DNA from 2 places in the Aliterella sp. E5.1 genome. Region 2 is predicted to be linked to the other one. Evidence: riboswitches for the same ligand, from Rfam matches in the RefSeq annotation. Region 2 holds a riboswitch; the other holds the start of a gene.
The links. A riboswitch is a leader RNA that binds a small molecule or an ion and turns the genes downstream of it on or off. The one in region 2 is predicted to bind cobalamin.
Positions count from the first base shown of each region.

Region 1: another riboswitch for cobalamin. It lies ahead of AC2VE5_RS08580 (sirohydrochlorin chelatase); the one in region 2 lies ahead of AC2VE5_RS11170 (CbtB domain-containing protein).

Region 1 covers NZ_JBYCCV010000016.1:58,355-69,892, reverse strand. Annotated here, with positions in the region: gene AC2VE5_RS08595 (phosphate ABC transporter permease) at 42-740, opposite strand; gene dapB (4-hydroxy-tetrahydrodipicolinate reductase) at 762-1,589, opposite strand; gene AC2VE5_RS08585 (hypothetical protein) at 1,742-2,620, shown strand; gene AC2VE5_RS08580 (sirohydrochlorin chelatase) at 2,668-3,654, opposite strand; cobalamin riboswitch at 3,694-3,863, opposite strand; gene AC2VE5_RS08575 (WGxxGxxG-CTERM domain-containing protein) at 4,422-5,255, shown strand; gene AC2VE5_RS08570 (hypothetical protein) at 5,307-5,666, opposite strand; gene AC2VE5_RS08565 (ferredoxin family protein) at 6,353-6,580, shown strand; gene AC2VE5_RS08560 (ABC transporter ATP-binding protein) at 6,690-7,421, shown strand; gene AC2VE5_RS08555 (M67 family metallopeptidase) at 7,424-7,900, shown strand; gene moeB (molybdopterin-synthase adenylyltransferase MoeB) at 7,973-9,145, shown strand; gene AC2VE5_RS08545 (O-antigen ligase family protein) at 9,261-10,577, opposite strand; gene AC2VE5_RS08540 (YaaW family protein) at 10,559-11,407, opposite strand.
Region 2 covers NZ_JBYCCV010000025.1:18,882-33,117, reverse strand. Annotated here, with positions in the region: gene AC2VE5_RS11195 (hypothetical protein) at 1-938, opposite strand, end outside; gene AC2VE5_RS11190 (M16 family metallopeptidase) at 1,082-2,365, shown strand; gene AC2VE5_RS11185 (fructosamine kinase family protein) at 2,372-3,244, shown strand; gene AC2VE5_RS11180 (ABC transporter ATP-binding protein) at 3,410-5,158, shown strand; gene AC2VE5_RS11175 (hypothetical protein) at 5,205-5,606, opposite strand; cobalamin riboswitch at 5,681-5,823, shown strand; gene AC2VE5_RS11170 (CbtB domain-containing protein) at 5,849-6,043, shown strand; gene AC2VE5_RS11165 (hypothetical protein) at 6,097-7,257, shown strand; gene AC2VE5_RS11160 (hypothetical protein) at 7,254-7,991, opposite strand; gene AC2VE5_RS11155 (urease accessory protein UreH domain-containing protein) at 7,988-9,193, opposite strand; gene AC2VE5_RS11150 (potassium channel family protein) at 9,313-10,008, opposite strand; gene AC2VE5_RS11145 (TrkH family potassium uptake protein) at 10,090-11,424, opposite strand; gene AC2VE5_RS11140 (methyltransferase domain-containing protein) at 11,575-12,420, shown strand; gene AC2VE5_RS11135 (homogentisate phytyltransferase) at 12,407-13,324, shown strand; gene AC2VE5_RS11130 (hypothetical protein) at 13,407-13,949, opposite strand.

The sequences.
Region 1 (11,538 bases), on a different contig from region 2:
ATGATAAATTTATGCTCAAGCTCTCTATTGGTTGGATGAGTCTAATCTATATAACGCCGCTTAGAAGACGATCGCGATTTCTTTTGTGGCGGACGGCGATCGCCCCCCAGCCGACGGCTGACATCTACAAACATATCTCTTTGCAAAAAGGGATAATCGCTTACCCAAAGACTCCGACTGGGAATATATAAGTCTGTAACTTCGTCAATATCACTCAAGTCTGGGCTGTTTGATAGCAATACCATTTCTGCTATTTGACCTGTGACGATCACTTTATGTTCTTTCCGCAGTGGCACTTGTACCGTAGTTACAAACCCTGTTTCATCGCCAATTTCTAAGTTTAGTCTGCGTTCGCGGTTTTCAATTAATACAAGTTCGCCGATTTGATTTACTGTTTCTTCGGTGTTGATTAATTCTTCAGTTAGGAATATATCTAAAATCCGACCGCGAAAAAAGCCAGCGTAGGGATAGCGGCGATATTTCTGATTGCGTAAACTTGCCCAATATACTGGTCCCCAAAACCAGTAGAGTCCGCCAATTAGTCCCGCACCAAATAAGATCGGACTAAAACCTCTGCCTAAGAAAAATCGCAGTAGTAAGACACCCAATACAGCGACTACAGAAATTAACAGCCGCTTCAAAAAATCTGCGGATTTACCCCAGTAGTATTTGTATTGTTGGGCAGAGGCAATTCGAGGTATAACTTGTTCAAATTTCTGGCGTGTAAGAGGGACTAACATGGGAGAAGTTTTGAGGACGGCTTATAGTATCTTTTCTAGCCCATAAATCAGGGATTTTAACAATAGCACTTTGCGAATTGCCAATAATACCCCTGGCATATAACAAGCGCGATCGCTTGTATCGTGGCGTAAGGTATAAACTTGACCCGTAGCGCCAAAAATGACTTCTTGATGGGCAATCAAGCCTGGTAAACGGATGCTATGAATTCTAATCCCAACGTTTGCTAAACTACCCCTCGCACCGGGTAATTTCTCCGTTTCTTCAACTAAAGCTGGGTTAAAGGGTTTGCCCATTTCTGCCAATATTTCGGCGGTTTGAATTGCCGTACCGCTTGGCGCATCGGCTTTTTGGTTGTGGTGCAGTTCAATAATTTCTACATGATCGAAGTATTGGGAAGCACTGGCGGCGGCTTGCTGGAGTAAAACCATGCCAATAGAAAAATTAGGAATAATTAAGCAACCCGTACTAGCTTTGTCGGCAAAGTCTGCTAAATCGCTTATTTGTTCGGCGCTTAAACCCGTCGTCCCGACTACCGGACGCACCCCGTAAGCGATCGCCGAACGAATATTATTGTAAATCGAGCTTGGATGGGTAAAATCTACCATGACGGCGGGCTGTTTTTCTTGAGCAGCGAAGGCAAGCATCGGCTCAAACTGGTTGGTGATCGGGATTTCCAAGGGTTCGCTTAAACCAGCTAATTCCCCCGCGTCTCGATCTTGGTATTGGGGGTTGCGGTCTACAGCGCCTACTAAAGTCATATCCTCAGATTGGGCGATCGCGCGGACTACTTCCCGTCCCATTTTGCCTGCCGCACCGTTGACTAGCACGGGAATAGGATATTGTGCCATGGTCTAAATTCTCTTGAAGCTATGGGTAAAGATTGATGCTCGTCTCAACTTTAACATCTTGGGGACTTCACGCTAATTTTGGGACGGACTTTGCACGTGTCAATTAAGATTGGATATTGTTACGCTCGAAATAGATGAGAGTTCAATCATAAATGATGCCAATTTTGCGTAAATTTACAATATTGTTTTTGTGCCTAACTTTGAGTGTGACAACTATTGGCTGTGGCAGCAATACCGCAGCCGTCCGCCAAAGCCCCAACACACCCCAACAATCGGCAGCACCTTCAAAAATTGCTGACGGCAAGTATCCCGTCCAGCAAGCTAGTTATAGCGATGCGAATGGAGAATATGAGCTATTTTTGCTCAATACTCCTCCCGGTCAACCGCCGAGTTTTCGCACGACAAATTTGCAAATGGCGAGGTTAACCGATGAAGAAATCAAAAGCGGTGAGAAAAGCTATCTAAATGTAGCCAACGGACAACCTGCGTTGCACCTTACGGAAGACTTCAAAATTGAGTACAACCACACTGTGACCGAAAATCAAGTCAACCCGCAAACTGGGCAACAAGAAACTGTCGTCGTGCGTCGCGAGAATAGTTTTTGGAGTCCTTTTGCTGGCGCTTTAGCAGGTCAGGCAATTGGTAGCTTGTTATTTAGACCCCAATACTATGTACCCCCGGTCTATCAACCTGGAAGTAGATTATTAACAGGTTATGGCGGCTACGGCAATACTTACGATCGCGCTGTAACCAGTTATCGCACTCGCTACAATGCGCCACCCTTGGAAGTCAGAAATCGGACTAATTTCCGGACTACTGGTGGGATTAGAAGACCATCATCTTCCACGGTACGCCGTTCGCCTTCAAATGCTGGCAGCCGTTCTAGTGGCTCTGGTTTTGGCTCTAGCACCTTACGCCCTTCTGGTAATTCTAGTTCCAGCCGGGTTAGACGACCTTCATCAGGTAGTTTTGGTAGTGGGAGTCGTTCTCGTTCTAGCGGTTCTCGGAGTCGTTCTAGAAGTCGGCGCTAAATAAGTTTGAGAAAAGGGAGTAGATCTTTCTACTCCCTTTTTTTTATCTAGGGTGTTTGCCAGATTCTTTGATGGTATTGAGCTACATCTGCGTAAGGATCGGGTGCTGGGTGGCTGTGGTCGTGATGGTGATGGTGGTGTCCGTGTTCGTGACCGTTTGAGTTATTTCCTACCGCCGCTAGGCGGAATTTGCACATCTCGCAGTTCATCTGTACTTGACCAAGTTGAGTTTCAATTTCTCGCTCTCTCAGCACGGAAAATAACTGAGGATGCAAGCCCATTTCGGGCAAACAATCAATTTTGATCTCTGGATATTGCTGTTGCTCTACGCACGTAATATCAAAAATCTTCTTGACTAATATCCCAGTAAATAAGAAGTACGGCAAAACGATAATTCGTTTGGGCTTGTAAAGTCGAGCGCGGCGAAACCCTTCTTCTAGGCGGGGGTGGGTAATACCGATAAAACAAATTTCGACCGTGGAGTAACCGCTACCTTCCCAAAGAATCCGAGCTAGTTTGTACAAGTCTCCGTTAGCATCGGGGTCGCTTGCACCGCGACCAACAAATAATAATACTGTATCGGCGCGATCGCACTGATATAGTGCATCAAGTTCAGCTAAACGCGACTTCCATAAGTCTACAATCCCCGGATTTATGCCAAAATGCCGCCCATAATGAAACTTGACTTGGGGATGTCTGACTCTAGAACGATCTAATTCGTTCGTGACATCAAATTTGTTATGCCTAGCTGCAAATAATAATATCGGCAGCACTGATAGCTCGGTATAACCTTGTTCTACACACAAATCTACTCCTTGTTGAATTGTTGGTTCGGTGAGTTCCAAAAAACAAGGTAGTACGGGTCTAGATGTATCCAAGGCTTGATAAGCCGCCGTAAAGTCTAAAAAACTTTGTCGTCCTGATTCGTCTCTAGTACCATGACCAATCGTCAGTAAGGGACGATGGAGCGGTAATGGTGGTAATTTTAGTGGTGGGATGGAGTATTCGATGTTTGTTGTATTTACAGCAGTCATTGAAAATTAGTTATCCTTTCCCGTGCGACGCAGGAAATAAATTGAGCTAGTGATAATTTCGGCATCCTGGCTAACGATAACTGAATTTAAGACAACTCAATGGTTAGATTTGTCCCTACAGCAGACTCGTTTACAGTTGCGGCACAGCCCCGGATTTGCACCGGAGTTTCCCGAATATCACGATCGCGCTTTAGTGCTTAGTTATCTTAACCGATTTAACTTAGTTCCCAATCCGGGGTAGGGGGGTTAATCTGGGTTGCGCGATCTAATATGCGATCGCGCGAGTTCTTTACAATAGCCTTAATTTTCACCTGCTATATCTCAAATATCCTACTTAGGTTACTTGCTTTAATAAAGAATTTTAACTGCGGCTAACTATCAAAATAAATACTTAATTATTTATCAATAAAATTTTATTTTGTTAAAAATAGCCTACGCAAATAGTTTCCGACACAAAGAGAGCTAAGAAGATATTTGTTTTACTTATGACTGAAATAAGTCTCAAAAAACCAGTCTATGGGGGGAATAATGCCTAAAGCAAACTAGCGATGATTGATTTAGTATTAGTCTGTATATTGGCTAAGTAGATTACTCAACTAAAGTTCTATAAATGGAGCAAGTTTTTAGTCATAATCTAAGATTAAAGACAAAAAATTAGGCTACTTTTTATCAGTCTTAGTTGAGCAGTTTAGTTTGTTATTTACACTGAAAAATACTATTTTGTGCTAGTAAGCTTTGACAAAGATTAAAAAAAAGGAACTTACAATATGAAGATTTCTAATTTATCTAAAACTATATGGGCAAGTGCTTTTATTTTTAGTTTAACTACTCTGCCTGTAGTACCTGTGTCTGCTCAAGATAGTAGCGGAAGTGGAGCCGGAACATCGGGAACTGGAACCGGAACATCGGGAACAGGGACAACCACAGCGCCTGGTACAGGTAGTACAACTACAGGAACAACTCCTAACACAACTACTGGAACAGGGACAACCACAGCGCCTGGTACAGGTAGTACAACTACAGGGACAACTCCTAACACAACTACAGGAACAACTACAACTCCTGATACGACCACTGGAACAGGGACAACGACAATTCCTGGAACCGGAACAACTACAACTCCTGATACGACCACTGGAACAGGGACAACGACAATTCCTGGAACCGGAACAACTACAACTCCCGATACGACCACTGGAACAGGGACAACGACAATTCCTGGAACCGGAACAACTACAACTCCCGATACAACCACTGGAACAGGGACAACAGGTAGTACGACTACTGACACACAGATAACCACTCCTAGTACCGGAACCGGGACAACAGGTACCACGGTAAGCCCTGGAAGCAGCACAACCGATACAACAACCACAACGACAACAACTCCTAGTACAGGTAATACAACTACAGATACCGTCGTACCTAGCACTACAACAGGTACACAAACCACAAGTTATCAGCAAACTAACGAGCGGACTTTTGATTGGGGATGGCTAGGTTTGTTAGGTTTAATTGGTTTAGCTGGTAGGCTTGCCAAAGGTTCAGAAAAGACTGCTTACAGCGACCCTTACGAGACAACTGGCTCAGTTAGACGTTAGAACAGAAAAAAGGAACTGCGACGCAGTTCCTTTTACAAAATCCTGGCATTTTTACCATCTATTGGGCTTAATGTAAGTCCGGTTTGCTCCTCTAATAATTATTGTTGTTCTAGGTTCTCGGTAATAATCGACTCTAGAACCGTTGTAGATGGTTCTTTGAGGTTCCCGATAATATTTGAAGTTTGGTCTTTTATAATTAGTTCTTAGAGGACCTCGGTAATAGTTACCTGGAGAGCCGTAGTAAACTCTTTTTTCTAAGTATTGGTTGTTTCTAGCTTCTGGGTGGAAAATATAAACCTTCCGTTCATTGTTTCGATAACCTGTTGATTTCGCATTGGCACTAGCAGCAAAGCTGGTTGAACCTAAAGTAAGAGCCGCCAAAATTAGAAGTGTTTGCTTGTATCTACCCATATTTATCTACTTCTGATCGGAATACTTATGTATATAATTTATCCAATAACTTATTGATTTTGTCGTTCCTATTTTCTTTGCTCCGTATTTTTTTTGGGCTATTGGTAAGGGTTGCAGCTATTCTATAAATTCTTTTAGTGAAATACATCCCGAAAAAGTTATTAATGGAAGCATGACTAATTTAATTAGTTTTTATTGCTTGTGATATTGTATTAGCGCGATCACCTAAATTAAAGAGCGAAACACCTACAAAATATTTGTGAGTATTTCTCATACTTGTGATTTTTCTGACTATTTTTGGGAGCGGAGGTGTAAATTTGCCCGCACGTAGCCAAAAATCTAAAATTTTCTGTACTCTTGCGCGATCGCTCGCACTCAAGCAGCAATTCTTCTCAATCGCAAGCTAACAATATTTGATTTAAGCAAATAGTACCAAATCTTGCTGCAAAATTCTTTTTGTTAGTTTGATATTTTTAGAGCTTTTGGCAATTAACTTTTTACAAGATATGTGGATTGGCTACCGATTAATATTAATCAAGGCTTGAATTATTGAGTTTGTGCCGTCAAAATAAAACTTAAAAGCAGGGACTATATTGAGATGGAGTAATAAATTGTGATGGCGATTTAAATAGGCAATTTGTTAATATAATTTAGTGCTGTCAATAAAAAGCTAAAGGTAAAATACCATGCCACATACAATTGTTACTAACATCTGTGAAGGTGTCGCTGATTGCGTAGATGCTTGTCCGGTGGCTTGTATTCATGAAGGTCCAAGCAAAAATGTTAAGGGGACAGGTTGGTACTGGATTGATTTTGCTACTTGTATAGATTGTGGCATCTGCATTCAAGTTTGTCCGGTAGAAAATGCGATCGTTCCTGAAGAAAAACCGGAATTACAGCAAACGCCACAATAATAGCGATTTTAGGTTTTAGTGAAACTAGACTAGGAGGTCAATTCATGGGCAATCGCCCTCAAAAATTGTAAAATCGTAACTAACTTCTCCCGTAAGCTAAATGTTGGACATGAAAAATTCTGCGCCGCTATTAGAAGTTGAAAATGTCTGGGCTGGTTACATCAAGGATCTAGATATTTTGCAAGGCATAAATTTTCATATTTTGCCCGGAGAATTAGTTGCGGTAATTGGTCCAAATGGCGCAGGAAAATCTACTTTAGCTAAAACAATTTTTGGCTTATTGACTCCTCATAAAGGCACAATTACCTTCAAAGGTGAAAAAATTGCTGGACTAAAATCAAATCAAATTGTCAGGCGTGGGATGTGCTATGTCCCGCAAATTGCAAACGTATTTCCTTCACTAAGTGTAGAAGAAAACCTAGAAATGGGTGCTTTTATTCGTAATATTCCTCTAAGTAGTCTAAAAAATAAAATATACGATACATTTCCAGGTTTAGCCAATCGGCGACAACAAAAAGCCGGAACTTTATCGGGGGGAGAACGGCAGATGTTGGCAATGGGTAAAGCATTGATGCTAGAACCAGATTTATTATTGTTAGATGAACCAAGCGCTGCTTTATCTCCGGTACTGGTAAGCAGTGTATTTGAGCAAATTCAACAAATAAATCAAACTGGTACAGCGATTGTTTTAGTCGAACAAAATGCCCGTAAAGCCTTGTCAATGGCGCATAGAGGGTATGTATTAGATACGGGACGCGATCGCTTTTCTGGAGCCGGGCAAGATTTACTGAACGATCCTAAAGTGGGAGAATTGTATTTAGGTGCGGGAATGGCTCATTAGACATGGTTTTAGAACTTTGTAGCCAAGAGATTGAAGCTATCTGTCAGCAGGGTGAAAGTGCTTATCCTCAAGAATGCTGTGGTTTATTGCTAGGAAAACTCAATAATCGTAGCAAAACTGTAGTAGAAGTTAGAGCAACTCAAAACGTTTGGAATGCTGAAGCGGCAGAATTATTTAGCACTGTGGAGGAAAGTAGAGCAACCAATCAACTTAGCAATTATGCGATTTCTCCCCAAACTATCTTACAAGTGCAAAAAGAAGCACGCGATCGCGCCTTAGAGATTATTGGCATTTATCACTCTCACCCCAATAGTGCTGCTATTGCGTCAGAATGCGATCGCCTATATGCGTGGGAACAATACTCGTATATTATTGTTTCGGTAATTCAAGGCAAAGCCCAAGAATTACTTAGCTGGGAACTAGATCGCGATCGACAGTTTCAAGCTGAAGAAATTATTATTGTTAATAACTTAGTTTAAAACCTAGGAAAATCTAAAACAAAGTAGGTTGTTTTTGGATAGGATCTTATTTCGTTCCTCAATTTGGTTGCCATGCTCAATCCTAACTTGGATGAAATTCAATTAACAAAAGAAGAATACGAACGCTATTCTCGCCACATTATTTTGCCAGAAGTGGGGCTAGAAGGGCAAAAACGCCTCAAAGCTGCCAGCGTGCTGTGTATTGGTACGGGGGGCCTAGGATCTCCATTACTGCTGTACTTAGCGGCGGCGGGAGTTGGACGCATCGGAATTGTTGATTTTGATGTGGTTGATAACTCTAATTTGCACCGTCAAGTCATTCACAGCACTTCCTGGGTAGGCAAACCCAAGATTGAATCCGCCAAAAATCGCGTTTTAGAAATCAATCCTAATTGTCAGGTAGATTTGTACGAGACTCGCCTGAGTTCTGAAAATGCCTTAGATTTAGTAAAACCTTACGATGTGATCGTCGATGGTACAGATAACTTCCCTACTCGCTATCTAGTCAACGATGCTTGTGTTTTGTTAAATAAGCCGAACGTCTACGGCTCAATTTTCCGTTTTGAAGGACAAGCAACAGTTTTTAACTACGAAGGCGGACCAAATTACCGCGATTTGTACCCCGAACCACCACCTCCAGGGATGGTTCCTTCTTGCGCAGAAGGCGGCGTACTTGGCGTTTTGTGCGGCATTATTGGTACTATTCAGGCAACAGAAGCTGTCAAGATTATTTTGGGTCAAGGAAATACTTTAAGCGGTAGGTTGCTGCTGTATAACGCCCTAGACATGAAGTTTAGAGAGCTAAAGCTGCGCCCCAATCCAGTGCGCCCAGTAATTGAAAAGTTGATAGACTACGAGGAATTTTGCGGGATTCCTCAAGCGAAAGCAGAGGAGGAAAAACGACAGATGGAATTATCAGAAATGACCGTCCAGGAGTTGCAGGCATTAATTGAGAGTGGTGCAAAAGATTTTGTCCTGCTTGATGTCCGCAATCTTAACGAGTACGAAATTGCCCAAATTCCGGGGTCGGTTTTAGTGCCATTACCAGATATTGAGAGCGGACAAGGAGTTGCTAAAGTTAAGGAATTGCTCAACGGTCATCGGCTCATTGCTCATTGTAAGATGGGCGGGCGCTCGGCGAAGGCTTTAGCCATTCTTAAAGACGCGGGCATTGAGGGAACTAATGTCAAAGGTGGTATTGCGGCTTGGAGTCGGGAAGTCGATCCTTCTGTACCGGAATATTAGACTTCATCATTTAACCCTGTATTCCAACTCAATAAAAATTGGGCTTGATTTTCCCCCCTTTTTAAGGGGAGGCAAAAAGCGGGAAGAATAGCGATACCCGCTTTATTGCCGTGGGCTAGGGGGGATCGAATTTTTGCGTATTGCCTATGTAAGCCCTATCAAAGCTAGAAGTTACTCCGCAAATTGCGGATAGAATTAACCAATTTAGAGTATTCAATCGAAAGTCAAATAAAGTGACATCTACAGTGTTGAAAAGGGTGACAGATAGAAAGGCGAGGATGTAACTGAAAAATATTAGTTTGTCTGGGCTGGGACGAGTGCGATCGCCTGCAACTAAAATAATCGCTCTGATCAATACCCCGCTAACTAAAAGACACAGTAAAATTGTTGCCGGAATCCCGGTTTCTGCGGTCATCATTAAAAAGAAGTTGTGGGGATGTCCTAGCCATAGGTGCATCTTTGCTTCATAGAGAGCGGTAAAGTTACGCAGTCCCCAACCAGTCCAAGGACGCTGGAGCGTTAAATCCCAAGCAAATTGCCATTGGGTAGTTCTTAGTAATGCTATTGGGCGGTCTGGGTACAATTGGTCTGTTAGCCGCGCCCAAAAGAAAGCGGGGACAATTTTTCTAAATAATTCTTGCAGGGGCGATGTCCCAAAGGCTGCTAATAAAATACTACAAGAAATCGCACTTACTCCAATCATTACCCAGCGCCAACCTTGATAAATAGCGTAGCCTAAGAGGGCAATTATGCCGATCGCCCAAGCGTTACGAGAATTGGTCAATATTATTGCCGTCAAGTTGCCTAATGCCGCAATGCTTAAAAATAGCAGGGTGAAATAATTAGGTTTTTTGGCGCGATCTTGATATTTTTCTAGCAATAAGCCCAAATTGAGGATAAAAACAATTACTAAGTAGCCAGCTAAAATATTGGCGTAGAGGAATATAGAGGACATTCGCCCGGTGGGATTGCCAAGGGGCGCAACTTGCCAACCAATTATGGGCTGCAAGTAGGCAGGAGTAACCCAACCTAAAAATAATTGCCCCAGTCCAATAGTTACGACCGGGATAGAAGTAATTACTAACAGCCAACTGATGCGGCGTAGTTGGGTAGGGATACAAATTAACTGCCTAAAGCCAGCAAATAAGATAAAAAAGGGTAAAAAGTTAAATAAGCCTAAAAAAGCATCGCCACGATTAACAGCAAAGCTGGTAGAAATGACAAGTAAGGCAGCTATTGTTGCCATTCCCCAATTTAAGGGACGGTGAATAATGCGGCGGTACTGCTGCCAAGTAATTAACAAAGCAAAAAAGATAGCCAATGCCCCCAGCGATGGCAACAAAGGCAACAATATCACCCCTATTTGGGCGTAGTTCCAAGCAAATTGGGGTTGCAGTTTCAGATAATAGTGCTTTAAACAGTCTCCCAGCACGCTTCTTCTGCACGGGTGAGACGAATTTGGGCTAAGGCAAAGATAGTTGGAATAATCCGCCCGTAATTAGTAGATATTGACCGCCAACCCAAGTCAGCAAAAAACCACGTCCACAAGACCGGACCCATACAAGCAAAGATGCCTCTAACAGCGCCATAACGAGCGGCAGTCATGGTCATACCCTGCTTTGCACTCTGGAGGACAAGTTGACTTTGCAACTGCATTGCGGCGGCGGTTCCGCCTCCAATTAGGGCTTCTTTGGCTAATTGATAGCTGGCAAATTGAAGGGCAAATTGACGGGCAATTTGTTGGAGTAACATCGGCTGGATAATTGAACTAACAGCTATTGCACTACCACCTTTGACTAATAAGGCTATGGGGTCGCGCTGGACAGCTAAAGGTAATGGTTCCGATAGTTCGCACTTAGCTAGAGATTTTTGGACTTTGGTTGTCAATTGAGAGCGATCGCTTTGGGGTAGTTGTTTCCAAGCTTTGCCTAATAAGTTTAAAAATACCTCGGCTTCTAAGTCTGTAGTAGCGAGGTTGTTGGAGTACGGTATTTTGAGATAGCGACACACTTGAATGATTGCTGTACGATAGGTTACGCGCTCGGTGCGTCCGCGCAAAACGGTTACGCCATCGGCGGCTAGATAGCGAAATCTTTGCTCGATCGCGTCTAACCAAGCTTCTCTATCTCTACTTTGAATATCGATTGGTTGTGGTGTATGCACGTAATCGAGGGGATTGAATCTACGACAGAACAAGAGTTCTGTCAGTTGTTGCAATTCATCTTCCGTAGCTAATTCCAGCGCCGATCTCATTTCGTCCAATTTTTATCCCTCCAGACCCCAACTCGTGTTCTTATTCTACTATTTGCGGGGAGGTGAGAATGCTAGTTGTCAAACTTTTACTTGGCTCTTGGTTGCGCGAATATATTATTAATAAGGCAAAAAATTAAAAA
Region 2 (14,236 bases):
GAACGCAGCAGCCAACGACTAATATCACCATTTTTAATTGCGTCTTGAAGCTGATCTATTATCCTAATACCCACAACTTCGGTAATTTCTTCGGCAAAATTAGCTACAAAATCGTGGTTAATTTGCGATCGCACAGGTTCGAGATTCAATAGTCGAGATTGATATAGGCGAATCGTTACCGGGATTACTCGCAACCATCGTAAAACAGGTAACAACAGAAAAATATCGTACCATCGCCGCAGCATTGCTTCTAACCAGCTTAATTTATTGCGAAAGCTAAGAAATAAGGTTCGAATTAAAAAATCTATGCTAAATATAATGACAAATGGTAAATCTATTAACCAAAACTTATCTATAAATTTGCCATTCTCTCCTATATCTCGATAGTAGTTAGTTTCAATTAACGGGCGTAATTGCGTATTAAAAAAGCTAATTTCCTGCTCCCAACCTACTTGAGATAAATATAGTTGGCTCCAAAATAATGTAAATGCTTCGTGGGCTGATGCTTCTATAGAGCGATTGTTAAAAGAGGCTACACGCAGGCGCATCAATCTCTTGATTTTAGCTAAACTTCCAGTTTTATCTGCTACATCAAAAGGATTATCTTCAATTATTTCATTACTAAGTAGACGCAACTGTTGCAATGAGCTTTCAACTTCCGGCGACTGCAACCCGATTTGCTCGACTTGAGTTTCTAATTGATCCACTTTCTGAAGATATCTTTGAGTTTCACGGTGAGGTTCTATCCCTTTAACTTGGTCGTAGTATCTAACTATTGTTGGTGCTTCTATAAAGTACCAATCTCGCAAAGGGATATAACTAAGATCGAAAACTACTAAAAGTAAATTTGCAACAGCAATAATTGCTAGTAACTTTTCGAGCCAAAGATTGCGGCGAACAGATTTTTTTTTAGCTTTTAATTGTTGAACAGATAACATAGCTTAGATAAAAAGTTTATGTATATTTTTTGCCCTAGTCACCGCAAAGCACGAGCGGAGTCTTTCCCAAAATAGTATGATCTTTTCTGCCTGCCCTCAGGAATGGCTAAGATAAGGAAATACTGGCTTCTTCCGTATTACTAATGACTTCAACTGTTGTAAAACCACCCCGCTTAAATTCTCCTACCCTGCATCAGCTACCTAACGGTTTGACAATTGTAGCCGAGCAGATGCCAGTAGAAGCCGTTAACCTGAGTTTGTGGGTTAATGTGGGTTCAGCCAATGAACCGAATGATATCAATGGTATGGCTCACTTTCTCGAACACATGGTTTTTAAGGGGACCAAGCGGATTGTTAGCGGAGAATTTGAGCGCCGAATTGAGGAACGAGGCGCAGTTACAAATGCCGCAACTAGCCAAGACTACACCCACTACTACATTACTACTGCCCCGAAAGATTTTGCTAGCCTAGCGCCTCTGCAAATTGATGTAGTGCTTAATTCGCTCATCCCCGACGATGCTTTTGGTAGAGAGAAGTTAGTCGTCTTAGAAGAAATCCGTCGATCGGATGATAATCCTCGTCGGCGCACCTTTGCCCAAGCAATGCAAACCGCCTTTGCCCGTTTACCCTATCGCCGCCCGGTACTTGGAGAATTTGACGTAATTTCCCAACTCCAGCCGCAGCAAATGCGCGATTTTCACACCTCTTGGTATCAGCCAGAGTCTATTACCGCCGTTGCTGTGGGTAATTTGCCTGTAGATGAATTAATCAAAATTGTTGCCGATGGTTTTACCGAAGCTACCAACCCCTCACCCATTGTCAACCGTCAACCCTTAGCGGCTACCCTTACTGAAGAACCTGCTTTTACAGAAATTGTCCGCCACGAGTTGAAGGATGATAGTCTGCAACAAGCGCGGTTAGTGATGGTATGGCGAGTTCCAGGGTTGAGTAATCTGCAAGAAACTTACGCCCTAGATGTATTAGCCGCCGTATTAGGAGCGGGGCGTACATCGAGGCTGGTGCGGGATTTACGAGAAGAAAAGGGACTGGTTTCTAGTATTTCTGTTAGCAATATAACGCAACGCTTGCAAGGCACTTTTTATATATCGGCAACGCTTCCTGTAGAAAACTTGGCGCAAGTAGAAGCATCAATTGCTCAGCACATTCATACTATTCAAAATCAGCCCGTTGCAGAATGGGAGATTGCCCGGATTCGCACTCAAGTTGCCAATCGATTTATTTTTGCTAACGAAACTCCAAGCGATCGCGCGGGTTTATACGGCTACTATCAATCTATGGTCGGAAACCTAGCGCCAGCCTTTGATTACCCAGCGAGGATTCAAGCCCTCGATGCGGGGGTAATGCAAGCCGCCGCCCAAAAATATCTCTCCGCCGATGCTTACGGTGCGGTTATTCTCAAGCCTTAATTTGTTATGTGGACGCAAATAGCCGAACATATCTCCCAGACTCAACCAAAGTTTGCGATCGCAAGTCATCGTTCTGTAAGCGGTGGCTGTATCAATCAAGGCTACGCGGTAAGTGATGGCGACTTCACTTATTTTGTGAAGCTAAACGAGGCTGCTAAAGTTGGAATGTTTGTTGCCGAGGCGCTAGGGTTGGAGCAAATGGCACAAACAAATACTATCCGCGTACCAAAACCGATTTGTTGGGGAGTCGCTGAAAATTCGGCTTATATAGTCTTGGAATGGCTGAACTTAGGTACGGCAACTACTAATTCGTGGCAAGAAATGGGGCGTAATTTAGCTGCAATGCACCGCACGACTAGCTCTAAGGGTTTTGGGTGGGAACAAAATAATACAATTGGTTCTACACCGCAGATTAATAATTGGACAACTGATTGGGTAAGGTTTTACGCTCAACACCGTCTAGGCTATCAATTTCAATTGGCTAACCGGAAGGGGGAGCATTTTCCCCAGCAAGAACAATTATTAGCATTCCTCCCGCAACTGCTATCCCATCAAGTACAACCCTCTTTAGTACATGGAGACTTGTGGGGAGGTAACGCCGCTTGTACAAACCAGGGAGAGCCAGTAATTTTTGACCCTGCAACCTATTATGGCGATCGCGAAGTAGATATAGCAATGACGGAACTATTTGGCGGTTTTCCGGCGGCTTTTTACCGCGCTTATAACGATACTTTTCCTTTAGAGCCAGGCTACGAGCAACGCAAAACCTTGTATAACCTCTACCACATTCTCAATCATTTCAATTTATTTGGTGGCGGCTACGCATCTGGGGCTAATCGCATGATTTCTCAGATTTTAACTAATTCAGCGAAAAAGTAGCCGCCACAAGAGCTAAAGAGCTAATTGCTAAAGCAAAACAACAATAGCCTTAAATTCAACATACATCAGCAAAATCTTGACTTTTGCAGCCATTACCTAACTTTTGACCGTAGCTATAGAGATCGCGCCTGTTGTTAAAATCGCAATAGTTGCTCAATTGCTCTAATGGCTCAAACTCGATTTGCTAAACTTGTTTCTTACCTCCGCCCCCATTGGCAAGCAACTACTGTAGGTATTGTTGCTTTACTTGTTGTTAATGCTATTGGTGTTTATATTCCGCAATTGATTGGTGAAATTGTTGATAGATTTCAATCTGCTTTCACTTTCGACGAAGTTTTACGCTATGTCATCCTAATTATTGTTCTTAGTTCGATCATGTGGGTCATCCGCATGGTTTCCCGCGTTACTTTATTTGGTGTTGGGCGACAGGTAGAATTTGACCTCAAACAAAAGATTTTTCAACACTTGCTAAGACTTGAACCTGCTTATTTTGCCCTCAATACGGCGGGTGACTTGATTAACCGCGCTACTAGCGATGTCGAAAATATCCGGCGATTGGTGGGATTTGCGGTGCTTAGTTTGGCAAATACAGTATTTGCTTACGCCCTTACTCTCCCGGCGATGTTAGCAATTAGCGTGCAGCTAACGCTTGCAACTATAGCTATCTATCCGTTCATGCTAGTTACTGTACAGTTATTTAGCGATCGCCTCCGCAACGAACAAATTCAAGTACAAGAGGAGCTTTCTCTTGTCAGCGAGTTGATTCAAGAAGATATGAGCGGGATTGCGCTGATTAAAATCTACGCCCAAGAAGAAAACGAGCGCCGTGCTTTTAGTCAAAACAATCAAAGGCTGTTAGCCGCCAACTTAAAACTAGCCAAAACCCGCAATACCTTATTTCCGCTTGTGGGGGGGCTTGCGTATATTAGTTTGCTAATTTTATTGTGGTTAGGTTCTAGCCAAATTATTTCTGGACAAATTACTATTGGTGACTTTCTCAAGCTCTTAATCTATGTAGAGCGTTTGGTATTTCCCACTGCACTGTTAGGCTTTACAATTACGGCTTACCAACGAGGTGAAGTTAGTATCGATCGCATTGAGTCTATTTTAACGGTCACGCCCAAAATTCAAAACTCCGACCAAGTTATACATTTACCCAAAGAACAAGTCAAAGGCGAACTCAAAGCAGTTAATCTCAGCTTTACTTATCCTGGCGCTACTACTCCAGCTTTGGACAATGTCAATTTGACGATTTTTCCTGGCGAAACTGTAGCAATTGTTGGTGCTATTGGTTCAGGTAAATCAACTCTTGCTAATGCTTTACCGCGTTTATTAGATATTGAACCTGGGCAATTGTTTTTAGATGGGATAGATATTACGCTTCTTGATTTAGATTCATTACGTCAAGCGATCGCTTATGTTCCTCAAGATAGCTTTTTGTTTAGCACTACGATCAAAAATAACATTCGCTATGGCGATCCGGTAAGCGACCAAGCCGAGGTAGAATATAGCGCCAAAGTTGCCCAAATAGACGGAGAAATTCGCAATTTTCCCCAACAATACAAAACTATTGTGGGCGAACGCGGCATTACTCTTTCTGGCGGTCAAAGGCAACGTACTGCTTTAGCTAGAGCGATGCTCGTTGATGCGCCAGTATTAATTTTGGATGATGCGCTTTCTAGCGTGGATAATCAAACTGCCACTGATATCTTGAATAATCTTTCGCAAGGTACTAAACGCAAAACAGTAGTATTTATTTCTCACCAACTATCCGCCACCGCTACCGCCGATAGAATTTTGGTGATGGATAAAGGGCAAATTGTGCAAGCTGGTACTCACGCCGAATTGGTGCAAAAACCAGGATTGTATCAAACTCTCTGGAATCAGCACCAATTGGAGGAAATATTGCAATAACTTAGTTGGGGCGGATAAGCCCCTAATTGAGTTTGAGGGCAATTATTTAATGCAGCCAGCCCCAATTTAGTTTAGAAATAGACTTATTCGGTGCGTAGTTTGAACTTTTTGTTTGAGGTGCTGGCTCGTCTTCTATCAACATATCTTCTAGCAACTCGGTTACTTCTTCTCCACTAGAAGAATTTCTCAGTTGCTGCGACAAAATGTTTAATTCGCTGTCGATAATTTGTTGGGCTTGTACGTCATTTTTTGTAGTTGCTAATTGTGAATGCAATTCCAATAACCCACTACGTAATAGTTTGGTATCTGAAGACTTGGGCAATTCCTTGACCATTTGGGTAATGGCTACTTGAGTTTCTTGGGCTACAGAAACGCGATTGGATGGTGCGGCATTATCTGCGGGAGTAAACAGCATTAAAGCAGAAAATAGTAAACAAGCTGTACACATATTGTTACTTGTCCTCAAGATTAATTAGCATTACATTTTACTCTTAGTTCCAGATTTCGCACGCAGTGATAGAATGATTGCCTGACGCGATTGGTTCTGGTGGAAGTCACTAGAAGTGAAGGGAAAGTTCGGTGAGATTCCGACGCTGTTCCGCAACTGTGATGAGGCGATACTAAAGCCTTTAAGTCAGAATGCCTACCAATCGCTAATAACTCTACATTATTGTGCGAGGAACACTGGTTGTGAGAGCTACAAATAATCTTACTTACGTTCAAAAACGGGCAATTGATTGGACTTTATCGTTGCCTGTACAGTTGACACTGTATACTTCGCTATGCGCTTTGACGTTGTGGACGGTATATTTTTCAACTTATCCCGCCGTCCATGATTCGATGCACTCTTTGCGCCACCACACTTTGACAATTAGTTGTCATTAAAATTTGTTCAAGATAACAGCTTGTGACGGAACAATTAATTAACTAATATCAAAATGTCAAAATCTCAGCGCTCAGCGCTCATCATAGCTATTACGGGCTTGATGAGCCTATTTCTGTTTGCAATTATTGGCTTATCTCAAAATGCGCGATCGCCTATTCAACTAACGACAAGTCCGCCTGTAGGACAATTTTACCCATTTGAAGCGGAAGCGACAACGCCCCAATCGCCTACATTATTGACGTTAAGCGCGCGAAATCCTGCTGGGGAATTGTTGGCAAATAGTTTATTTAAAATCCAAATATTTACACCGCCCATTACTCCCTTTTTATCTACCGATTTTCCCGTCGTCGAAGGTACGAAGCTACTAGAATTAAATGCGATCGCCCCAGAAGGCAAAGTACAGCTTCAACAAATGCTGCCAATTCGGGGCAAATATAAGTTAGCAGTCAATGTTTCCCCGATTGTTGCCAATCAATTTAGTCCGATTGAGCAAACTTTGACCCTTAAGGTAGCAGAAAATCCGGTTAAGTATCGCAATTACGCTATTTTAATCGCGATTTTACTCGCTGTTGGAATTGGTGGCGGTTGGGTGATGGGCAAACAACCTTTACCCCAAAGAGGAGAAATAGCCCCGGCGCGAGTGCGATTATTGTTGAGTGGAGCGGTGTTAGTTGCGATCGCAAGTTTGCTTGTAGTTAATGTCAGCGCCGAAGTACCCCATTCTCACAGTCATTCCCATCCAGAACCTGTAGAAACCGCCATTGTCAATGATTCCCAGCTACAAGTACAAATAAGCGGCGACAAGCACGCCACCGTGGGGAAATTGGCTAATTTACAAGTTAGCGTGATCGATCCAAAAACCAATCAGCCTTTAACGGATGTAGTTTTCAACTTAAAAACTACTCAACTAGAAAATAACTGGGTAGCTTTTGCTTATCAAGGTATTCCCGATGTTACAGGTAAGTTGAAATGGCAGCAACAATTTTTTGATGGCGCACCTCACAAGCTAGAGGTAGAAGTTGTACCAAATCCTACAGCTAATCGTCAGTTTCAACCAGTTGTGGCTACAGAGGAAATTGAAGTAGCGGCTGTGGCTACCCCGCTACTAACTCGATTAATTAGCTTGGGTTATCTGGTAGCTACGGTAGTAGTTGGGTTAGCCCTCGGATTAATCATCCGCCATAGCCCACTAAAGCATAAAATAAATAGCTAATCTTTGCGCTGTAACTTTTGCCATACCAAAAATGTGATCGCACCCGTAAAAATTGCCCCGATAGCAACGGCTGGAATCAACCACGGCGGCATTGTTTGCGGCTCTTGAGGTGATATTTGGGTAGAAATGCGATCGCTGCTTTTTGGTGCTGCAACTCCTGGTGCAACGTCGATATCAAACTTTAGTTCAAAAGCGGAAAACTTTGCACCAGCTTTGGGGCTTCCCTGCAATTGCAATTGATAAGCTCCCGCCGCCGGAAAGGTGATTTCTGCCCCAGGAATGTCTCTATAGCTCTCTTGGGACACTGCTTTTAATGGGGGCTGTGATATGGGTGCTGTACCTACCTTCAGAGGTTGGGAGTACAGAGATAGCTTACAGTTGCACTCATCTAGAGGAATAATTTTCCCTCCCTTCTGAGTAAGCGCAAACCAAGCTAAAGCCGTTTCACCCGCACGGGGAGAATCGTTTGGCTCAATGTGAATAGTTGCGCCGACATTTTTGTGGGTTTCTATTTTATGAGCGTTGGCGGGAGTAGTAAGTAAGGTTGTAAGTAATAGCAGCCAGCCAAAATTGATGGGTTTGGTAGAAAATATTTGAAAATTTTTGCTATAAGTAGCTGCATTTAGTAATCGCCCTAAATCACCCTTAAAAAGGGCGACCTTAAGATATTTTCCCCCCTTTTGAAGGGGGGTCAGGGGGGATCTCCGAGTATTGCAAGTTACAAAGTTTTTCATAAGCCGCGCATTTTTGATGGTGGGTTTTGCCAACGTAATATTAATATGCCCAAAGTCATCAACCCCAAACTAACTACCAAAAGCTGATTTATCCATGTGTGATTAATCCCGCCCAAGTAATGCGTACCAATCAGTACAGCATGAATTACAGCGAGTATCAAAGCTGGAATACTTAATAAATGAATTTGTCGCCAATACTTGCCTAAATTTTTCTGTGCTTTGTCAAAGCTAGTAAAAGCTGCGGGAACAAGCAGTAGAAATGCGCTTAACCCCATACATATAGCTATTTGATGATTTGGAATCAAAAAGGGTATAGAGCTTAAGTTCCAACCAAAGCTATGCTGCATGGTATTAGTAACGTGAGCGATCGCCATTACAAAGGCTCCTACCCCCAAAGCGCGGCGATACTTTAATGGTTGCGCCCACAGGCGGCTAATCGGGCGAGCAGCCAAAGCTAACATCAAACATAGTAATGCTCCATGTCCTGTAAAATAAACCATCATTTCCTCTCCCATCGCCCGTAGGAGAGTTAATACACCAACCGTAATAGTTACCCAACCAGCTAATCTAAATAGTTGACTGCGCCGATCTTTACTAACAAGCGAAGTAGAAATGCCTACGCCTAACATCGTGGGTAGAGTTCCCAACCCAAAAGCCGCCATTGTTGCCGCGCCTCGCCAAATACTGCCAGTTTCGGCGGCTTTAATTTGCGCGGCGTACAGAAAACCACAAGGCATTAAACCCCAAACAAATCCTAAAATAGCTGGTGTCCACCATTGACTATCAAAAGAAAGCTGTACCATCGCTTTACTTAGGCGCTGATGCAAGTTTCCTCTAGTTAGAGGGTGTAAAAAGGGGATTGGTGGTAAAAATTTGGGGTTAATTTGCACAATTCCAAACCAAATTAGGAGTATGCCAGTAATAATGGCAATACTTTGACGCAAAGCGCTGCCGCTTCCGGCTAGTTGTCCGCTTGCAAAAATTACCGAACCTATTGCACCAATACCCGCACCAACTAAGGCATAACTTATTAGCCTGCCAGCATTGAGCAAAATATGAAACAAAATTTGCGATCGCACTTTTTGGGGCGCGTCTTGTTTTTGCGATAGAGAAAACGCCGCCGTCAATGGTCCGCACATTCCCACGCAATGCCCAAAGCTACCAAAAAAACCTACCGCTAGAATCAGTACCAAATCCAGCATGGTGCTTCTTTTTTCTCAACTATTGTCTTGCACCCGGTTGGATGTACCCAATCGGACTAGCTTTCTAGCTTTATTCTAAAACCTTAGTCGATTGCTCTATCTGTATTTATCCAAATTCCTCAAATTGGCAAGCGATTGATGTCTTTATTACAGCCAATTACTACCATTGCGGAACCTTGCTGTAACTTTTTTTTGGGGTCGGGATTAATTTCAAACTTGTCATCTTGACTTACAGCCAAAAGGTTTAAACCGTAGCGAGTGCGCAGTTGAAGTTCGGTAATTGTTTTGCCGTGAAACTCATCGGGAACAATTAGCTCGACAATACTGTGATCGGGATCGAGGTCAAAACGGTCTAAAATACCTGGTTTGGTGAGACTCCGCGCCAAAGTAGAACCCGCCTCAAACTCAGGATACACTACATGATCTGCTCCCACTCTTTGCAACAGTTTTCCGTGAATTTCTGAGGAGGCTTTGGCTACTACATGAGGTACACCAGCTTCTTTGACGTTTAGCGTTGTGACAATACTTTCTTGAATGTAGTTGCCGATCGCAATAATTACCGTATCAAATTCAAAAATCCCTGCTTCTTTGAGGGCGGCGGGTTGAGTAGAATCTAGTTGCACCGCGTGAGCAACAATTTGGTCTGTTAACACTTGAGCAACAAGTTTTTCATCAACATCTGTTCCTAGCACTTCATAACCTAACTTGTGAAATGTCGCACAGACCGACCTACCAAAACGTCCTAACCCAATAACAGCAAACTGACGATTGTCTTTACGGAGACTGCGTAAAAAACCTAGAGAAGACAGATTCACTCTTTTTATTACCTTGGTAAATTCACCCTATTTGAACTAAATTTTATTGCTATTTGGGCATGATTTTAGGGTAGTACGATCTTAGCCGACAATTAAATTTTCTTCAGGATAGCGAACTAAGCTCGGTTTGGGATCTCCGAGCAAAGCTGCCATTAGCAGCAAAACTCCAACTCTACCTATATACATAGTCATAATTAAAATTAATTTTGCCGCCGCCGTTACACTAGCAGTAATTCCTGTCGAAAGTCCGACCGTAGCAAAAGCTGATACTACTTCAAATAAAATTTGAATAAAGTTTATTTTTGGATCGGTTACAGCAATTAAGATGGTAGCTAAAAGTACGGTAGCGACTGAGCCGACTAATACACCAACTGCTTTTAGAATTAAAGAAATATCTACTGTTCTTTCATATAATAGTACTTCTTCTTTTCCTTGGAGAATTGCTTTTGTACAGCTTGTCAAAACTCGAAATGTAGTTGTTTTTAGTCCGCCACCCGTACCACCGGGGCTTGCACCAACAAACATAAAAGCAATGGTTAAAAATAAACCTGCCGTAGTCATTTTACCAATATCAATAGTATTAAATCCCGCAGTCCTTGTCGTTACCGATTGAAACCAAGCTGAAAGTATTTGATTTTGTAAGCTGAAAGAACCAAAAGTTGCCGGATTTTTTACTTCTATAAAAAAGAAGGCAATTGTTCCCAAAATTAACAAAGCTAAAGTAGTACTAACGGCAACTTTAAAGCTGAGAGAAAATATTATTCGTTCTGACTTGCGCTGTAGGCGATCGCGCAACCAAATGTATAGCTCTAAAATCACTCCATAACCAATACCACCACAAATAATTAACCCCGTAACTACCAAGTTTAAAAGTATAGAAGTTTGGTAGCCAATAAAACTGTCTTTAAATAAACTAAAACCTGCATTATTCCAGGAATTAACACTATGAAAAGTTGCTAGCCACAAAGCCTCATTCAATGGATAGTTTTGAGCAAAAACTGGTAAAAGCAGGAAAATGCCACTAATTTCAAAAATTAAAGTTAGAGCAATAATTGAGCGGATCAATTGAGCGCTACCCTGTATCCCCGTTTGATCTAAAGCTTGTTGAATAGCAACTTTATCGCGCAAGCCAAATTTAGCTCCAAGTAGTAGCAATAGAAAAGTAGTTGCAGTCATATAGCCAAGTCCGCCAATCTGAACTAGAGCAACTATAAAAAACTGACCCCAAAAAGAAAAATAAGTACCAGTATCGACAACCCCTAACCCAGTTACACAGACAGCCGAGGTAGAAGTAAATAGCGCCACAATCAAATTAGTCCAAGTCCCCGCCGCCGAAGAAAAAGGCAACATCAGTAAAATAGTGCCAACGGCGATTACTGCCAAAAATCCGAAGCAAATTGTCCGAGAAACAGTCACATCCTACGCTCCAACTAAAAGAAGTTTAAACATACTCGAAAACAATATTCATTTTGGTCATAAAACGTAGGATTTAAAACTTAAAAGCCGTGTCAAGTAATAGCATCTTCTGCTACGCTAATTCCGGTCTACCGTTTCAACGCTACTAACATGAGTACGGCACTACAGCAGCAAATTCAACAATTTTACGATGCTTCCTCAAGTCTGTGGGAACAGATCTGGGGCGAGCATATGCACCACGGCTATTATGGCGCAGATGGCAAAATCAAAAAAGACCGCAGACAGGCGCAAATAGATTTAATTGAAGAATTACTGCAATGGTCGGGCGTACAGCAAGCAGAGAACATTCTCGATGTTGGTTGTGGTATTGGTGGCAGTTCTTTGTATTTAGCGCAAAAATTCAATGCTAGGGTGACGGGTATTACTCTTAGCCCGGTGCAAGCCTCTAGAGCCGCAGAACGAGCAAAGGAGGCAAGTTTTTTAAGCACAGAAGCTAGTTTTCAGGTAGCAGATGCCCAAAATATGCCCTTTGCAGACAATTCTTTTGACTTAGTATGGTCGCTGGAAAGTGGCGAACATATGCCAGACAAAACTAAGTTTATGCAAGAGTGTTACCGGGTGCTAAAACCTGGTGGAAAGTTTATTATGGTTACTTGGTGTCATCGCTCTACAGAAAATGCGGCGCTGACTACCGATGAAAAACAGCATTTGGCAGATATTTATCGGGTTTATTGTTTGCCTTACGTGATTTCCTTACCAGAGTACGAGCAAGTCGCGCAAAATCTATTATTACAAAACATTCAGACGGCAGATTGGTCAGAGGCTGTTGCTCCTTTTTGGGATGTAGTAATTGATTCGGCGTTCAATTTTGAGGCGCTTTTCGGCTTAATTCGCTCCGGCTGGGGGACAATTCAGGCGGCGCTATCTTTAGGATTGATGAGTCGTGGTTACGATCGCGGATTGATTAAATTTGGGTTGTTGTGTGGTACTAAATAAGGAAACAAACCCCAGCGTCAAGAGTAACTGGCTGGCGGCTTTTTGGCAATTTTCGCGCCCTCATACAATTATTGGTACGAGTTTGAGCGTATGGGGCATATATGCGATCGCATTATCTCAAGGATTCAATAGTAATTCAGTGCTGTCTGTAGTAGGAGCTTGGCTTGCTTGTCTGTGTGGCAATGTCTACATTGTGGGCTTGAATCAGTTGGAAGATATAGCCATCGACCAAATTAATAAGCCGCATTTGCCTCTAGCTAGTGGCGAGTTTTCTCTGGGTACAGGTAGGCTAATTGTGGCAGTAACGGGGGTCTTAGCGCTGCTACTAGCTTGGTTACTATCGCCTTATTTGCTAGGAATGGTAACGATTAGTTTAGCAATTGGTACGGCTTATTCCTTACCACCGATTCGGTTGAAAAAGTTTCCTTTTTGGGCGGCTTTGTGCATTTTTACAGTGCGAGGAGCGGTAGTCAATTTAGGGCTATATTTGCATTTTACTAGCAGCCTAAGTATCCCAAGAGCGGTATGGGCGTTGACGACGTTTGTGATCGTATTTACAGTTGCGATCGCTATATTTAAAGATATCCCCGACTTGGAAGGCGATCGTCAATACCAAATTTCTACTTTTACTATTGCTTTAGGTCAAGAACGAGTATTTAATCTGGCTCGTTGGGTAATAACTGCATGTTATGTAGGAATGGCGACTTCTGCGGTTTTTTGGATACCTGGGGCTAATTCTGTATTTTTAGTTAGCACTCATTTAGGCTTATTGGGTCTATTGTGGTGGCGCAGCTTTCAGGTAGATTTGGCAGATAAAAGTGCGATCGCTGATTTTTATCAATTTATTTGGAAATTATTTTTCTTGGAATATCTAATTTTTCCTGGATCTTGTCTATTGGGCTAAAAGCCATTTCTTTTTCTGGTTAAGCACTTGCAGACAAAGATAGAGGCAATGCGATCATATTGCCTCTAAAATCTAGTTCAAGTCAGTTGAAGCGGTAAGCTGCACCTGCTTGAATGCTACTAGCCGCCGCCGAACTATCTTCGTAGGCATCAATTCCTAGCTTCACGTCACCGTAGAGGACAACTCTGTTAGTAACTTGAGATTCAACACCTGTAGAAAGAACAACGGCATTCTTATTGCCTAGAGGAGTTGATTGACCATCTTCACCTACAAAAGAGTAGCCAGCACCTAAATAAATGTTGGTATTATTGCTTACAGGTACATCGTAGGATAACGATGGGATAACAGAAACAGTATCGCCACCAAATAAGAGCGCACCCCTAGCAGAAATAGATGTATTGGGAATAGCATAACGTCCTTGCACGTTGCCACCAAATTGCGCGTCATCGTTGTATCTGAGACTACCACCATTGGTAACACCCGCAGAAATACCAGCACCCAAATAAGCAGCGTCAGTCCCTGTAGGTCTGGGGTTGATAGGTTGAGCAGAAACGTTGCCAGCAAAGAGTAATACAGGGGCAACTACCGTAGAAAGAGCAACAACACTGGGAAATAGACGTTTCATAATTCTTTGCACCATCGAATAAAGAATACTGATATCGCAATGATGGTTGCTGTCACAAAAGCTAGAACTTACTGTCTATGAGCTTTTGGAGAATGTTTTTCATACCTTCGATTGCCACATTTCTAAAATAACGGTTAGTGTGCGTAATATTTAATACTGGTGGACTTTTAGAAAAGTGTCACAAAAAAATAAATGTGTTTGCAAAATACTAAGTTTTGTGATGTAAGCAGTTCGGCTTAAACTCCCGGAGGAAAATACTCCTGGCAATTTCTGCTCAGCACTATTTT